DNA from 2 places in the Priestia flexa genome. Region 2 is predicted to be linked to the other one. Evidence: riboswitches for the same ligand, from Rfam matches in the RefSeq annotation. Region 2 holds a riboswitch; the other holds the start of a gene.
The links. A riboswitch is a leader RNA that binds a small molecule or an ion and turns the genes downstream of it on or off. The one in region 2 is predicted to bind FMN.
Positions count from the first base shown of each region.

Region 1: linked by a shared signal. The riboswitch ahead of ribE (riboflavin synthase) and the one ahead of LZP85_RS14500 (ECF transporter S component) in region 2 are both predicted to bind FMN.

Region 1 is NZ_CP090431.1:1,015,732-1,019,153, forward strand. It holds gene LZP85_RS05115 (aldo/keto reductase) at 1-495, opposite strand, end outside; gene LZP85_RS05120 (hypothetical protein) at 695-1,240, shown strand; gene LZP85_RS05125 (hypothetical protein) at 1,312-1,722, shown strand; FMN riboswitch at 1,816-1,963, shown strand; gene ribE (riboflavin synthase) at 2,180-2,836, shown strand; gene LZP85_RS05135 (bifunctional 3,4-dihydroxy-2-butanone-4-phosphate synthase/GTP cyclohydrolase II) at 2,853-3,422, shown strand, end outside.
Region 2 is NZ_CP090431.1:2,820,414-2,823,835, reverse strand. It holds gene serA (phosphoglycerate dehydrogenase) at 1-652, opposite strand, end outside; FMN riboswitch at 1,029-1,167, shown strand; gene LZP85_RS14500 (ECF transporter S component) at 1,315-1,890, shown strand; gene LZP85_RS14495 (ferredoxin) at 1,939-2,187, opposite strand; gene LZP85_RS14490 (YpbB family protein) at 2,446-3,422, shown strand, end outside.

The DNA.
Region 1 (3,422 bases), 1.8 Mb from region 2:
AAACTGTGAACGTTTAAAGTTCGAGACCCCAAAGTAGCGTACTTTTCCTTCTTCTTTAAGCTGAATAAACGCATCTGCTACTTCTTGTGGATCCATAAAAGGATCTGGACGGTGGATGAGTAAAACATCTACATAGTCCGTATTTAAATTCTTTAATGACTGGTTGGCGCTGTTGATGATATGTTCTTTGCTCGTATCATAAAAATTAATTTTACGCTCTGGATATTTATCAGACGTTAGCTTAATGCCACATTTTGTAACAAGCTGCATAGACTCGCGTAAAGAAGGCTTTTGCGCTAACGCTTGCCCAAATAACTTTTCACAGCTGTAGTTACCATAAATATCCGCATGGTCAAATGTAGTAATACCTCGATCTAAGCATTGTTCAATTAGAGTTTGCGTATCATTTGTTGATAAGTTCCAATCGGCTAAACGCCATAACCCATGAATAATTCTTGAAAACTTTAAATCTTCCGCTAGCTTTATGTACTGCATACCTTCACCCTTTTCAAAAGAACTAGATAGTAAATTCGCTTTGATTATAACAGATAGATAAAGCGATTACATCTTTAAAGATTCGTCATTTTTACTTTGCCTCTACATATAGTTTAGTACAAGCTGCTTTTCTGAGCGATAAGACATGTTGTCATAAAGAATAAAAAATAGTGAGTTCCAAGAAAATGAGGTGGAGAACTTGAGTAAATGGAAGCTGACGCTACAAGTAGCTGCTACCTATATCGGTACGGTAGTGGGGGCTGGGTTTGCAACGGGTAAAGAAATTGTTCAATTTTTTACTCAGTATGGCTCAATTGGTTTATTCGGAATTTTAATTAGCGGTTTGTTCTTTATTTGGTTAGGGTCAAAAATGATGCTTATTGCACAATCGATTGATGCAACGTCTTATCAAACGTTAAATACGCATCTATTCGGTACATTTATGGGGAAGCTGATTAATGGATTTACCATTATTATTTTGTTTGGAGTCACATCCGTTATGCTAGCGAGTACGGGAGCAATTGCAGCCGAACAGTTTGGACTTTGGCCACAGGTGGGTATGCTTCTTACAATTGGTTTAGCATACATATCAGTGTCCAAAGGAATTAATGGGCTACTATTTGTTAATTCACTTGTAGTGCCAATGATGCTTGCTTTTTCAATTTTAATCTTTATTCCACACGCTCCTGATTTTTCATTTTTACAAGTGTCAACGGTTCATTTTCAAGGGATTGGAACTGGCTGATTAGTCCTTTTTTGTATGTGGCTCTTAATTTAGCATTAGCACAAGCCGTCCTTGTTCCTTTAGGAAGCGAAGTGAAAGATAGAAAAGTCATTAAAAACGGTGCGGTTTTAGGAGGCATTGGTTTAACATTTATGATGGTGGCAACGCATTTAGCTCTTTCAAACTTGCCGTATGCATACCATTTAGATATTCCAATGAGTGAAGTAGTAAAACATATTGGCCTTTTCGTTAATTGGCTCTTTTTACTAGTAGTTTTTGGAGAGATTTTCACCACACTAATTGGAAATGTATTTGGAATTGCTAGACAGATTCAATCCATATTGCCAATCTCAAATCAGCGAGCTTTTGCCTTTATCTTTGCGCTATGTTTTCTAGTTGCACAGGTTGGGTATGGAGAGTTGTTGAAGGTGCTGTATCCGATTTTCGGCTATATTGGATTAGCACTTTTAGTTATGCTCTGTATCAAAAAAGAAAAAAGTTAACTCTGTAAGTTAAGTGAAAATGTGTTAAAAAGTGTGACAACTGTTTAAAGCTTTGCTATAATAAGGTCAAATTCGACAGATATTGTCGACATAAATATCCTTCGGGGTCGGGTGTAAGTCCCAACCGGCGGTGATAAGGCAATGCCTTTAAGCCCGTGACCCGTTTTCGTATTTTTCGATAACGGTGGATCTAGTTAAAATCTAGAGCCGACAGTAAAAGTCTGGATGGGAGAAGGATCAGGAGCACAGTGGATGTGTAGCGATTACATAGGCGTAATGGCTTTTTTCGAAAACCGTTATATCCAACTGCTTATTTAGTATATCGCAAAGTGAGATGGCTATTAAGTGCTATCTTGTTTGTGGATGCTTTGTATACACTGATTCTAAAAACAACCCCCTTGGACACTTGTTTAAGGGGGCTTTTTGCGTACATTGTATGGGGAAAGAAGGTGAAAGAATGTTTACAGGAATTATTGAAGAAATTGGTCAAGTGAAACAAATTAACAAAGGAAAAGAAGCAATTGTATTAACTATTGAAGCACGTGTTGTCCTACAGGATGTGTCTCTAGGAGACAGTATTGCAGTTAATGGTGTGTGTCTGACAGTGACTTCATTTTCAACTAATCGATTTACCGTTGACGTGATGCCTGAAACGATCAAAGCGAGTACGCTCCAATTATTGACCGTGGGCTCAAAGGTTAATTTAGAGCGTGCGATGAGCGCAAATGGACGGTTTGGTGGTCATTTTGTGAGTGGGCATGTTGATGGTATCGGTACAATTGTGAATAAAGAGCGAAGAGGCAATGCTGTATATTATGAAATTAAGGTAGACCCTAGCCTTCGTCATTATATGATGTTAAAGGGCTCTGTTACTGTTGATGGGACAAGCTTAACGATATTTAATGTTACAGATCATTCTTTTACAATTTCTTTAATTCCGCATACTGCCAAAGAAACAATTATTGGAAGAAAAGAACGAGGAGATGTTGTTAACATTGAATGTGATATGTTAGCCAAATATATTAAAGAAATGATGATGAAACCTTCATCTGCTCCTGCACCGAAATCTTCCAATATGCAAAGTTTACTCGAAAAGCACGGGTTTACAAATTAAAAGAGAGGTGAGAAAAATGTTTCACACAGTAGAAGAAGCGATTGATGATTTAAAAAAAGGTAAAGTGGTTATTGTTTGTGATGATGAAGACCGCGAAAACGAAGGGGATTTTATTTCACTAGCTGAAACGACTACTCCCGAAGTCGTTAACTTCATGGCAACGCATGGTCGAGGTTTGATTTGTACACCAATTACAGAAGAAGTTGCTGCTAAATTAGAGCTTAATCCTATGGTAACAACCAATACGGATATGCATGGTACAGCTTTTACTGTTAGTGTTGATCATGTATCAACAACAACGGGAATTAGTGCTCATGAGCGTTCGGCAACCATTCAAGCATTAATTGATGATAAAGCTAAAGCTACAGACTTTCGTAGACCGGGTCACGTATTTCCTTTAATTGCGAAAAAAGGAGGAGTATTACGACGTGCAGGTCATACAGAAGCTGCCGTTGACTTAGCACTTCTTGCTGGAGGTAAGCCAGCGGGTGTTATTTGTGAAATCATGAAAGAAGATGGAACTATGGCACGCGTGGCAGACCTTGCTGTGATCGCAGAGCAATTTGACTTAAAAATGATTACAATT
Region 2 (3,422 bases):
TTTTGGCTAACGTCTCGCGATTCAATAAACCTTTTGTATCTTTCGTTAATGGCGTATGAACAGTAATAATATCAGCTACTGCTAATAAATCATCTAACGATAAGAGGTCAACTCCTAGTTTTTCTGCACGAGATGTTGTTAAAAATGGATCATATACATGTACCGTCATGTTAAAGGCTTTCGCACGTTTTGCAAGTTCAGAGCCGATACGACCAAAACCAACAATTCCCAAATGCTTGCGATTGAGTTCCGTACCAACAAAAGCTGATCGGTTCCATTCGCGAGACTTAACGGAAATGTTCCCTTGAGGGATATGGCGAACTAAGCTAGCCATCATGGCAAAAGTATGCTCAGCTGTAGAAATAGTGTTTCCATTTGGGGCATTAATGACAACAACGCCTCGTTTAGTTGATGCTTCAATATCAATGTTATCGACACCTACACCTGCACGAGCAACAATCTTTAAATTCTTCATTTTGTCTAACAAGTCTTCTGTCACAGTCGTTGCGCTTCGAACAAGCAGTGCATCGTATGTATGCAATAAATCTTCAACTTCCGTTACTTTTTTTCTTGTTAAATTAACATTTGATGCTTCTAATAATGGAGCAAGACCTTCATTGCTAATTGAATCAGCTACTAACACTTCATACATGTATTAACATCTCCCTTTCACAACTCAAATATCTGATAATTTATCACGTTAAAAAAATTCTGTCAATTGGATTGTAGAAAAGTTCACAATTGGTAACGTTTTCATTTTTAATTTTTTGCTTAATATTCGGATTTTTAGTGAAAAACTTGGTATTTTAGCGGGTTTATTTTTGTGAAAATATTTTTAATACGTACTTTTTGGAGTTTTATATGTAAGAAAGTACGGTGAAAGAATACCTGACAATCTTTCGTTATTGCGCTGTTTTTTCATCATGAAAAAATAATGACTAAAAGAAATCGGAATTGTAGTATTTTTTGTATCAAATGATTTACTTTTAATTCAAGGTATCATATAATGTGAACATCATTAAATATTGATCTATCTTCGGGGCAGGGTGTAATTCCCGACCGGCGGTGATAAACAAATTGTTTTAAGCCCGCGAGCTCTTTAAATGTGGAGCAGGATTTGGTGTGATTCCAAAGCCGACAGTAAAGTCTGGATGGGAGAAGGTGGAGGTTCAAACGTTCAAAAACAAATGTGTTGAACGTTTATTGAATGTGCCTGCATTTTCCCTCAACAAATTTGTTGAGGTTTTTTTATGGAGTGCATGTGCAATGAACCTTTCTTCTTGGAAGAATGGATCGCAAGAAGGAGAGAGGAAAATGGAACATAGCAAGAAAACACAAAAGCTTGTTATTCTAGGGATGCTAAGCGGTTTGTCTTATGTATTAATGATGCTTAACTTCCCAATACCAGGTATACCACCGTTTTTAAAAATTGATTTTAGTGAGGTACCGGCGCTGCTTGCTGCATTAATCTTTGGTCCTGTAGCAGGTCTTATTGTCGAAGGAATTAAAAATTTGCTGCACTATCTCATTCAAGGAAGTGCAACAGGCGTCCCTGTAGGCCAATTAGCAAATTTTGTAGCAGGGCTATTGTTTATCTTACCGGTTTCTCTTATGTTTCATAAATTTAAAAATACAAAAGGTATTACAACAGGTTTAGTAGTTGGAACAGTAGTGATGTCAGTTGGCATGGCGTTTTTAAATTACTATGTATTCTTACCTGCATATACGCTTTTCTTACAGTCACCGGCGCTGTCAAGTGAGGAAACACGTCAGCTAGTCGTAACGGGCATTCTGCCATTTAACATGATTAAAGGAATTATTACTGGCTTAATTTTCGTTGTTTTATTTAATAAAATGAAATATTGGATTACAAAGCGAGTCGCTGTTTAAATAGAAAAAAGACCTGTACATGGAGATGTACAGGTCTTTTATTGTTTTTTATTCAAATTTGTTAGAGTCGCCGTCAAACTTCTCATCTGCTACGCGGATTGAATCTGTTGGGCAACCTTCAAATGCATCCATCATATCATCTTCTAATTCGTCAGGAACTTCCACAATCCCTTGGTTATCATCTAATGTTACGAATGCAATTCCTTCATCATCGTAATCGTAAATATCTGGCGCTGCTGCTCCACATGCTCCACATGCAATACATGTATCTTTGTCAACAATTGTATATTTTGGCATAACAAGACCTCCTGTAAAGTGTTCGAAAATTTCGTGTTATATAATCTCTTTTCAACATAAGCGTGAAATTTCTCTTTACCCATTGTAAGACGATTTTTAAAACTTTTCAATAGAAAAGTCATTGATAATGCTTATCAGACAAGGGTTTGTCATGACTTATAGTGCCACTTTTTTCGTTCATCTCAATTCGTGCAATGACAAAAAGGTGCTTTCTGTTAAAGTTTTGGTAAAATGAAAAGAGAAAGGAAGTTGACGATTGTGAACTATATTCAAACCGTTATGCTATATAGTATGCAACAACTAAAAGGTGAACGAACAGTTTACGGGATTTATCATATAGTAGCTGGGAAAAAATCAGCGCAAACAATTCAAGACGGTAAAATCTTTGGCTTGTCTTTTTTATTTCAATCATTTAGTTACTTGAAAAAAGAAACATTTTCTCTATACGTAAAAGAGCTTACTTCTCATCAATTCATTAAAGAAGTGGACCATCAAAAATATATGCTAACAAGCAAGGGTGAAGAGGCACTTCACCAACAATTACGTGAATGGCCTCTGCCAGCTAAGCTTAGCGGTTGGCAATTTGCGAGTAGCACACAATTATTTTTATCGAGACTGACCTTGTTCATTCAAACAATCTCTAATCTACAGTATTTTCAAAAGGGATTTTTGCCAATCACCCAAGATCCTGAGACCATTCAATGGGTGAAAGCTTATTTATTTTCTCAGTCGTATTCAAGAGAAGAGTTGGCCAAACGCTTGTTTAATGAATTAAAATGTATTTTAACGAAATGTTCTTCTCAAAACGCTGATGTGTTTGTTCAACATCTGAGTGGATATAAGCGAATTGGTTTAACCAAAAGTCAGCTTGCTGAATATTATAAGATGAACGAACACTACGTTCATTTATTAATGATCAGCGTCGTTCATCAAATCATTGAGCAAATTAGCGAATGTCGAAGTGAATTTCCAGTTCTTCAACAATTTATACAGGACGTACATATGACTGTGCCACTAACAGCTTCAACAGTTAAAACGTATGAGTGGTTACAAAAAGGAAAATCATTAAAAGAAGTAGCTCGAATTAGACGGTTAAAAGAGAGCACAATTGAAGATCATATTGCTGAATTGGCACTGTTTCTTCCTAACTTTACTATTGATGATTATGTAAAAGTGGAGGATCAAAAGGAAATTATGAATGCTTTTGAAGCGTTAAATACCAATCAGCTAAAAGA